3 regions of the Sporosarcina sp. FSL K6-1508 genome follow, and region 2 is predicted to be linked to each of the others. Evidence: riboswitches for the same ligand, from Rfam matches in the RefSeq annotation. Region 2 holds a riboswitch; each other region holds the start of a gene.
The links. Region 2 has a riboswitch for preQ1 ahead of queF (preQ(1) synthase). Riboswitches for the same ligand answer to the same signal wherever they lie in the genome.
Positions count from the first base shown of each region.

Region 1: it holds a riboswitch for preQ1, as region 2 does, so the genes downstream of both, queC (7-cyano-7-deazaguanine synthase QueC) here and queF (preQ(1) synthase) in region 2, are expected to answer to the same signal.
Region 3: it holds a riboswitch for preQ1, as region 2 does, so the genes downstream of both, MKZ11_RS02435 (QueT transporter family protein) here and queF (preQ(1) synthase) in region 2, are expected to answer to the same signal.

Region 1 is NZ_JBBOXF010000001.1:3,059,771-3,063,054, forward strand. Features, by position in the region: gene queE (7-carboxy-7-deazaguanine synthase QueE) at 127-834, opposite strand; gene queD (6-carboxytetrahydropterin synthase QueD) at 831-1,256, opposite strand; gene queC (7-cyano-7-deazaguanine synthase QueC) at 1,253-1,918, opposite strand; PreQ1 riboswitch class I at 1,926-1,969, opposite strand; gene MKZ11_RS15405 (YxcD family protein) at 2,227-2,517, opposite strand; gene MKZ11_RS15410 (hypothetical protein) at 2,505-2,945, opposite strand.
Region 2 is NZ_JBBOXF010000001.1:2,539,162-2,542,445, reverse strand. Features, by position in the region: gene MKZ11_RS12675 (MFS transporter) at 1-1,144, shown strand, start outside; PreQ1 riboswitch class I at 1,172-1,215, shown strand; gene queF (preQ(1) synthase) at 1,303-1,800, shown strand; gene MKZ11_RS12665 (queuosine precursor transporter) at 1,818-2,459, shown strand; gene MKZ11_RS12660 (DUF488 domain-containing protein) at 2,522-3,067, shown strand; gene recQ (DNA helicase RecQ) at 3,126-3,284, opposite strand, start outside.
Region 3 is NZ_JBBOXF010000001.1:559,575-562,858, forward strand. Features, by position in the region: gene MKZ11_RS02430 (peptide ABC transporter substrate-binding protein) at 1-1,471, opposite strand, end outside; PreQ1 riboswitch class I at 1,720-1,764, shown strand; gene MKZ11_RS02435 (QueT transporter family protein) at 1,772-2,272, shown strand; gene MKZ11_RS02440 (excisionase family DNA-binding protein) at 2,340-2,570, shown strand; gene MKZ11_RS02445 (BCCT family transporter) at 2,880-3,284, shown strand, end outside.

The sequences.
Region 1 (3,284 bases), 520 kb from region 2:
TCATATTATAGAGGAATAATGGGTGTAATTCAAGATATTACATCTGTGTCTTTGCGTGATTTAAAAATACCTTGCACCGAAACATATTTCACTTGTTTCGATGCCAGGTATTTTTTATTTATAAAATTAAACCCCGCGTTTATTGCCCCATACAAGTGTATGCAGCTGTGGCAATACTTTGACGTCATTCATTATCGGCGAGCAGATCGCTTGCTCGATGAGCCACTCGTATCGTTTCAACAATGTTGAAATAAGAAGGGCATCATCAGTTGTCGTCGAATCATCATTTCCTACTTGTAGAAAGAAAGGAAACGCCGGATAACGGAGATGAACTACTGCGGCAAACTCGAAATCCTTCTCGTCGAAAATGACGACTTTTAGGCTAGTGTTCGAATCAATCAGTTTCTCCATAAATGAATCTAGTTTACTGAAGTCAGTTATCATCCCTGAACTCGGTGGTTTTGGGGAAAGCGTGATATCATCGATTTTTATTAACCAGTCCTGCCATAAAGATGCTTGTGTTTCGACCGCAACTTTCCAACCTTGTTCATGACATAAATCGACAAGTTCTCCGATACCTTTATGAAGGGCGGGGTTCCCACCTGAAATTGTGACATGTGAAAATGATTGCCCCCCAATTTCCTTAAGTTCCTCTATAATCTCTATCGGTTGTTTTGACGTACTCTTTCCTGAGCCATCCCACGTAAAACTGGAATCGCACCAAGAGCAGGAATAATCACATCCAGCTGTTCGGACAAACATCGTTTTCAGTCCCATAACCATTCCTTCACCCTGAATAGTCGGACCGAATACTTCCATCACAGGGATCTTCATACGTTTACCTCCCGTTCCGGACGGTAAATAACGTAACTTGTCGGCGTTTCCCGAACAATAACTTGAAGGCACACAGGTTTATTGCTTGTCGTCTGGAGAACTTCTTGAATCGAATTGCTGATCTGTTCCGCTAGCAGCTCAGTTGTTGGAAAACTGTTCTTAAATTCAGGATGATCATTCAGTACAGAATGATCGTATTTATCATGAATGAGGTTTTTGAGTTCTTTGAAATCAATCAGAAACCCGATTGAATTCAACTCATTGCCTCCAATTGTTATATTTAAGAAATACGTGTGCCCATGCATCACTTGGCATTTACCAGCATCTTCGCTTGGAATGAAATGTGCTGCAGAAAAATGCATATCCTTGTTCAGTTCAAAACGATAAGAATGTTGAACTTGTGGATAAAATTGCTGCATCATTCAAAGACACCTACAGACTTGTTGGATAAATAAACAGCTAGTCCATCATTCCGTAATACACAGGCAGGGCATTCCCCGCAGCCTGTGCTTGGAATTCCGTTGTAACAAGTAAGTGTCTTATTCTGAATAAACTCGAGCGCATTAAGTTCATCAGCCATAGCCCATACTTCGGACTTATCGAGCCACATCAATGGGGTATGGATGACAAATTGCCCATCCATCGCCAAATTGAGCGTCACATTCAATGCTTTTATAAAATTATCACGGCAATCTGGGTAACCACTGAAGTCCGTTTCACTTACACCTGTAATTAAGTGCCGAGCGCCAATTGCATTCGCATAAACTGCGGCGAATGAAAGGAACAGATGATTTCTACCTGGTACGAAAGTCGACGGCAATTCACCTTCCACTTCCTTTACCTCGATATCATCCCGCGTCAAGGCATTCGCAGACAGCTGGTTAATCAAATTCATATCTAGCACTTTGAAAGATACTCCGAGCTCGTCTGCAATTTCTCTAGCACACTCGATTTCCTTTACATGTCGCTGACCATAGTCGAAAGTGACCGTTGCAACTTCGCGGAAATTCTTCAATGCCCAAAATAGGCACGTCGTACTGTCCTGGCCGCCACTAAAGACGACAACCGCTTTTTCATTTTTCAAACTGAACATCTCCTTAGTTTTTTAGAGAGGGAGTTTTCGAACCTCTTTTTTTGAACAATGTTAATAATAGCATAGGTAGAGAATGTTTGGGCTGGGGATTGGGATTTACAAATGAATAATAAGGGGTGACAGTCACCTAGTCAAATTATAAACAATTCAGAAAATACAAAAAGGCCTAGAGAGTAAAGAAACACTCCCATATATGATCGATTTAGCGAAGTGCTGAACTCGATTCAAGGAGTGTTTTTATTTGTCTAATTTTTTTGTTTTTTTGTGCAAAAATACTAACTCATTTCCATTGAACAGTCTCAATGAACTGCCGCAATAATACCTTCCTTGTCATCTAAAAGTAGTTTTATACCCGCAGCGAAAGGGTCTCTATTCAAAAATTCCTTGAGCCATAAACGCAGAGCTGCAATTATATCGTAAGTAATGAGAATTTGCTGTTGCCCATTTACAAAAGCCTCCGCAGAAAATCCATCATTATCGTCATACATTAGTTCCACTTGAACATCTTCAGGAGTCACATACTTTTTGCGCGAATGATAAACGCAGATTGCATTAATAATATCCTGCTCCGAAATAGTTAACTCCTCCATTGATTTATCTCTTCTTTTTTCTTTTTCTCTTTTAACATGACGAAAATTTTACGAATAATAACTACTAAAAAGATGATCGCAATAGCGTTGATTGCGAAGCCAAGAAGAGATCCTAAAATACCCATGTTCGCAAATAAACTACCAAATAGTAATCCAGCAAGACCACCGATAAATAGCCCTTTCATAAGACCACCTGACGTGAATCCGCCTTTTTTCTTTGCAGTTGTTGTGGATTTTTTTGTGTTAGAAACATCTTTTTTCTTTTGGATAGTTGAATTGTTAAACTTACTATCATTATTTGTGTTAAAACTTTTCTTTCCTGACTTGTAAGGTTTCGCCTCAGCTGTCGTATGGTCGTTGAAAACATAGTTTCCAATAGGTGAAAGTAAAAGCGTAATCACCAGTAAAGCTACAAATAATTTTTTCATTTTATGCCCTCCATTAATTTGGTATGAGATTTTTATGAGTAAGTAAGTACATACCACCTTAAATAGTTTAAACTATTTAAGAAAAAAAACAAAGAAAGTTTAACTTTTATATCCTCAGTGTTGTGTTCAAATTACTTAGTAGCTATCTCACATATTACCAATAAATAAGAAATTACTGATCTAAAATCAATCGTTAGTAGTCAAGGTACTAATGGTCCACAAGTTAATCTTACATGACTCTAAAACATTTCCCTCATTGGCGTAATCCTGGTCTTTCTTTATGCTGAGTGTTCATCTGTAATGATTATGATAAAATGAATATACTTTGATTTGAAGGGA
Region 2 (3,284 bases):
TGTATTTTTCTCGTTTTTTGATTTATTTTCGCAACTGCCCGTGATGAGCCCGTTTGCATTATCACTTGGTGCAACGCCATTTTTGGTCGGACTTGTGGTCGGTATGTATTCATTCTCAAATACAATCGGGAATATCATTTCCGGTTTCATGACTGACAAAAGAGGACCGTTCCTCATACTCGTATTGGGTCTGTTCGCATCAGCGTTATCCCTCTTCTTTTATACAGTCGTATCCGGTCCGATGTCACTGCTTGGTGTCCGATTTGTCCATGGTTTCATGGAAGGCTTGATTGTCCCTGCGGCTTTCACTTTTCTGGCAAACCGTGCAGAAGAATCGAAACGTGGTAAAAGTGTTGCAATTTCAGGTGCATTTGTCGGAATGGCTGCAATTGTTGGTCCGGCGTATGGCGGAATTGTTGCTGCTAAAACAAGCACGCCTTTCATTATGACGGTCAACGGCGGCATCATGATGTTACTGGCAATACTTGCATTCTTCGTTCTTCGTTCGTTTACATATGTGCGAAAACAATCTTCACAAAAAGCGGAAAATTTTCGGGTCATCCACCTATTCCGCCATCCTGGAATGGTCAGAGCATTTGCAGGAGCGTTCTTTTTAATGTTTTCACAGGGTGTACTTGCCCTTGTCCTGCCTTTAAAAGTTGAGTCGCTTGGATTTGATACAAAAACAACCGGTATTTTGCTGAGCACATTCGGTGTAGTCGCAATTCTGATCTTTTTATTGCCGATCAATCGGATATTTGACCGGGTTCGGCCAGTTGTGACACTAGCATTCGGTATATCACTTATGGGAGTGAGTATGTTGTTCCTGAGCCAAATCGAGGAATTGACTAACTTGTATCTAGCAATGGCTATTTATGGTGCAGGATTCGCTTTCCTGTTTCCATCCATCAATTCACTGCTGATCGATTCATCTTCGGCTGAATTCCGCGGGAAAGCATATGGGTACTTTTACGCGTTCTTCTCGATTGGTGTGGTTGCAGGATCAGGTGTGATTGGTCTTCTGAATCTGGACTTCCAAGGGGCTTTCATGTTGACAGGGTTCATCTTGCTGGCAGTCGCACTATATACTCTGATCGGATTGAAGAAAAAAGGGTCTATTGACAAATCATCTTCAGTCGTTTAATGTCAGAGACGAAACGAATAACCCTGTTCGGGAGAGGTTCATAGCGACCCTCTATAAAAAACTATGGATGACGGAATCTACGCCATGTCCATTCGACATGGCTCTTTTTTTCGGCGCCTATGGACCTCCCTGACAAATTATACGGGAGGTTTTTTTAATTGGCTGGAAGAGATGAATCAACATTGACCGACTTAACTTTGCTCGGCAATCAAAACACGAAATACTTGTTCGAGTACAATCCCGACATTTTAGAGGCTGTCGACAATATGCATGTGGAACGCGATTACTTCGTCAAATTCAACTGTCCGGAGTTTACATCACTTTGTCCGATGACGGGCCAACCCGATTTTGCTACGATGTATATCAGTTTCGTGCCGGATAAAAAACTAGTGGAAAGTAAAGCACTTAAATTGTATTTGTTTAGTTTCCGCAATCATGGTGATTTCCATGAAGACTGCGTCAATATTATTATGAATGATTTAATTAACCTGATTGAACCGCGCTATATCGAAGTGTGGGGGAAATTCACTCCACGTGGTGGGTTGTCAATTGACCCTTACTGCAACTACGGCAAACCGGGAACGAAATATGAAGAAATGGCAGAACACCGTATGATGAATCACGATATGTATCCGGAAAAAATTGATAACCGATAAGAAGAGGTGTAGCAACTATGCTTTATTATTTGAATGGGCTTTTCGTCGGATTATTGATTTTGTCCAATATATTGGCAGTGAAATTATTCAGTATCGGCGACTGGATTGTATTGCCGGCCGCTGCACTTATTTATGTTTGCACCTATCCGCTCCTGGATGTCATAACAGAGGCCTACGGAAAAGAAGCCGCTAGAAGAACCGTCCTAACCGGGTTTATTGCACAGCTTTTCGCAATCCTTTTCATCTGGATTGCAATTAAGTTACCTGCAGCACCATTTTACGAACATCAACAATCATTCGAAACGATTTTCAGTGCAGGCTTCCGTGTGACAATCGCGAGTTTGGTTGCTTACCTTATAAGCCAGAACCTCGATGTTGCAATTTTTGATAAACTAAAAAAACGACATGGCACAAAGAAATTATGGATCCGAAATAATGCATCCACGATGGTGAGTCAGCTAGTCGATACGGCGATTTTTATATCGATTGCTTTTTATGGCACAATGCCGCTAGGTGTTTTAATCGGAATGATCTTCAGTCAATATATCTTCAAGTTTATCGTCGCCATTCTGGATACACCAATTGTTTATGCACTTGTTGCAATCTGCAAAAGAACAGAGAGAAAAGAAAAGCTCAACATGGAAAATGTCAGAGCTTAATACAGTGAACGTTTACCCCTCCCTACTTTGTGGAATTAAATAAGTAGGGAGGGGGTTTTCTTATGGATATTTTTACGGTTGGTCATTCTACACATACAAAAGAAGAATTTTTGGAACTGCTAAATGACGCAAAAATAGAGACCCTTGTTGATGTGCGCGCATTTCCCGGAAGTCGAAAATTTCCACACTTCCATAAAGATGAAATGAGCATCTGGTTGCCTCATTCTGGTATCTCATATGTACATAATAAAGAACTTGGCGGCAGAAGAAATAAATCCAAGACAGTGGACGATGAAATAAATGATGGGTGGAATAATCAATCCTTCCATAACTATGCAGACTATTCCCTTGAATGCGAATTTCTAAAAGGGCTTACACAATTGAAGGAGTTAGCCTCAAAAGACAGAGTGGCATATTGTTGTTCAGAGCGCCATCCGGCACGCTGTCATCGTTTATTGATCAGCAATCGGCTTTCGTTGAACGGATGGTCTGTTCTTCATATCCTTGATGGTTCTAAAGGGGTAACTGAAATCGTTGAACATAAACCTGGTCAATGGGGAGCGCAACCTGAATTACGTAAAGATGGATCAGTTGTGTATCCGAACTAAAAAAGAGGCAGACTGCATCCCGATTGGAAATGTAGTCTACCTCCTTTATTCACGATCATTAAACGTTTTGCATCTGGAAATTTTTGATTTCTTCCATGAAAGCTTCTCCATATCTCTCCAACTTTGCAAGCCCTACACCATTGACTTCGAGGAACTCATCATTCGTGATTGGCATCCTTGCCGCCATATCTCGCAATGTTTTATCTGAGAATACGAC
Region 3 (3,284 bases), 2.0 Mb from region 2:
CGGCATTCTCCCAATTTGTATAGTTGTTTCCTCCAACTGTTTCGAAGATTTCCAAGAAGTTGATTGCATCGTTAAAATCGGCAATCCAACCCATACGGCCAACCTGGAAGTTGCCTGAACCCATGGAGTCAAGATATACAGCCCATTCTTCATTGTTAAGCTCAACGTTAACGCCTAGGTTCTCTTTCCACATATCTTGTACTGCTTGTGCAATGGAACCATGTGCTTCACTCGTGTTGTAAGAAAGCTTGATCGTAGGCAATTCAGTCAGACCCAATTCTTCCAAGCCCTTAGCCAAGTACTTCTTCGCTTCTTCTGCATCATTATCATTAAAGTAACCGGTTGCATTCTCTTCAAAGATAGAAGGTGGCACCAATGCCATCGCGGGCTGTTGCTCCGCCTGCGTGATATTCGTTACAATACCTTCACGATTGATTGCCATTGCAAATGCTTTACGAATATTTACATTTGTAAACGGTGCTTCCTCTACGTTAAATGCGTAGTAATAAACGCCGGCGAGTGGAGAAATATTCAGTAGTCCCTTTTGCTTATAATCTGGAATAGCTGCCAACGGAATAGAATCTGTCGGTGAACCCAACCAATCCAATTCACCTTGGTCATACATTTGTTTTGCAGTATTCTCATCATCAATCATAAGCATATTAATCGTTTCCAGTTTAACTGTGTCCGCATCCCAATAATCAGGGTTTTTCTTAAGCACAATGATATCCTTATGCTTCCAAGATTCCATTAGGAAAGGACCATTTGTTACATAGTTGTCGGATTGATCCTGAGCCCAACCAGCGTTGCTTTCCGCTACCTTCTGGTTAACAGGGAAGTACGTATAAAACGCAGTTAGTTCAAGGAAATAAGCTGTCGGTTGTTCTAATTCGACGACCAATGTATGATCATCCTCTGCCGTGATAGCTACATCGTCCAGAGAACCACCCTTTTCTTTGGCAGCTTCTGCGCCTTTGATCATATATAATTGGTATGCATAATCTGTCTCGGCATTGGCAGGATCTAGTACCCATTTCCATGCATACTCAAAGTCCTGTGCGGTTACAGGATCACCATTTGACCATTTTGCATCTTGGCGAATTTTGAATGTATACGTCAAGCCGTCTTCAGACATTTCGGCGCTTTCCGCCATCGCTTCTTCTACTTCTCCTTCTTGGTTGACACGCATTAAACCTTCAAATGTTTGGTTCAGCACTGCACCTGAAGTAGTGTCAGTCGCTAAGCCTGGATGTAAAGAAGGCGGTTCTGACTTAATATTTACACTTAGCTTCTGTTCTGGTGCTGGTTTAGCTTCCTCTGTCGCATCAGACTTTCCAGCATCCGTCTCTTCTGTTTTACTAGCATCTTCTTTCTCTTTGCCATCCCCTTCTTCGTCTCCGCTGCAAGCAGCTAGAAACAAACTCATAGCAAAAACCAAAACTAGAAGTAAAGGCCACCTTTTCATACTCATAAATGAAGTTCCCCCTTATTCTTTTTTGTTTTCGGTAAACTGAAAGTTCACAATTCACCTTAGAAGTTATTATACTACCGATTAATGAATATTCCAATACTTTAAAAAACATTCTATTTTCCGACATTTTTCCTCAATATCTTACAAATAAATTGATAGCAGAATACTTTAGGCGTTTCAAAATATCTAGAATAATTTATCACATATACAAAACGGTGGGTGTATGCTATTCTGTTATGCAGGCTTTTTAACACGTGGTTCGTAACCATCCCACGCAAAAAAACTAGGAGGAAATGAATAATGAAAGTAAAAACATTAACAACAAACGGAATTATTGCGGCTTTATATGTCGCCGTCACCTTTTTAATCGCACCATTCGGATTTACCCTTATTCAATTCCGTATTTCAGAGATATTTAACCATCTCGTCGTTTTCAATAAAAAGTATATTTTTGGTATTGTAGTCGGTGTATTTAGTGCTAACTTGCTATTTTCACCAGTAGCGGTTGATATTATTTTCGGAGTACTGCATTCAGTAATCGCCCTCTCAATAACGATCTTTTCTGCAAAGTTCATTAAAGGCATCTTCAAACGAATGCTTTTTAACACTATCGTCTTTACGCTCACAATGGTAATCATCGCATTTCAACTTAGCTTTTTTGCAGACATCCCAGAATTTAATGGACTTCCGTTTCTTATCATCTACCTAACACTTGCAATTGGAGAATTTGTCGTTATGGCTATCGGAATTCCTATCATTCACGCTCTGAATAAACGTCTGAACTTCGAAAAACTTATTTAACATAATCATCCTCTCCATTTCACTGCTCATAATTGAAATAGAGGGGATTTTTCAGGGAGATGTATCGATGTATATCACAATTCAAGAAGCTGCTGAACACCTTGGCATGCCCATCGAACAAGTCCAAAAGTATGTGAGGGAAGGCCGCATCCGCTCCGTTCATGACGGCAAGCAATTCCTTATTAATAAAGATCAGTTCGGACTCTATTTGGAACAGCTTGAACTATTGAAACACCAAATCGACGAATGGCGTAACGAGCCGATTCCGCCCGATCGCGATATTAAAGATGAAGATTGAAAAACAGCTGAAGACACAAATGTCTTCAGCTGTTTTGCGATAACTCTTAGATTGGGTTGCAGTAAAGTTCTGTCCATTCCCTATTTAATATAGAAAGAACTCCACCATTTTCTCAAAAAAATCATCTAACTGTTTTACATCAATCCATAATCAATAAAAGCTCTATGCTAATAACTATACGCGACACAGCGATATGAATGGAAAATACTATAAAGGGGAATACTTTATTCACTGATTGGTTGCTTTCATTTTACTTTACTAGTATAGTTAGAAGCTGTTTCGAAATTAACTGCTCCACGAGGGGGATTCATGAAGAAAATATCAAATGTCTTTTATATCACAATCGGTCTGATTATTTTGACCGTCGGGTATGGCGCGTTAGCACCTGAAAGTTTTGAAGCGGTCACAACAAACGCCAAAAACTTTGTTGCATCGTCTTTCGGCTGGTATTATATGCTACTCATGTCATTTATGTTAGCACTCAGTTTCTTTTTCATTGTTAGTCCGTTTGGCAAAATCCGACTTGGAAAAGATACGGACCGGCCACAGTTTTCGACAGTTACATGGATTGCTATGCTGTTTTCTGCCGGAATGGGTATCGGGCTCGTCTTTTATGGGGCTGCTGAACCGTTATCGCACTTCGCGATCAGTCCTGCTTCGGAAGATCCAAATACGGATGCGGCGTTCAAAGAATCATTACGTCAGTCTTTCTTC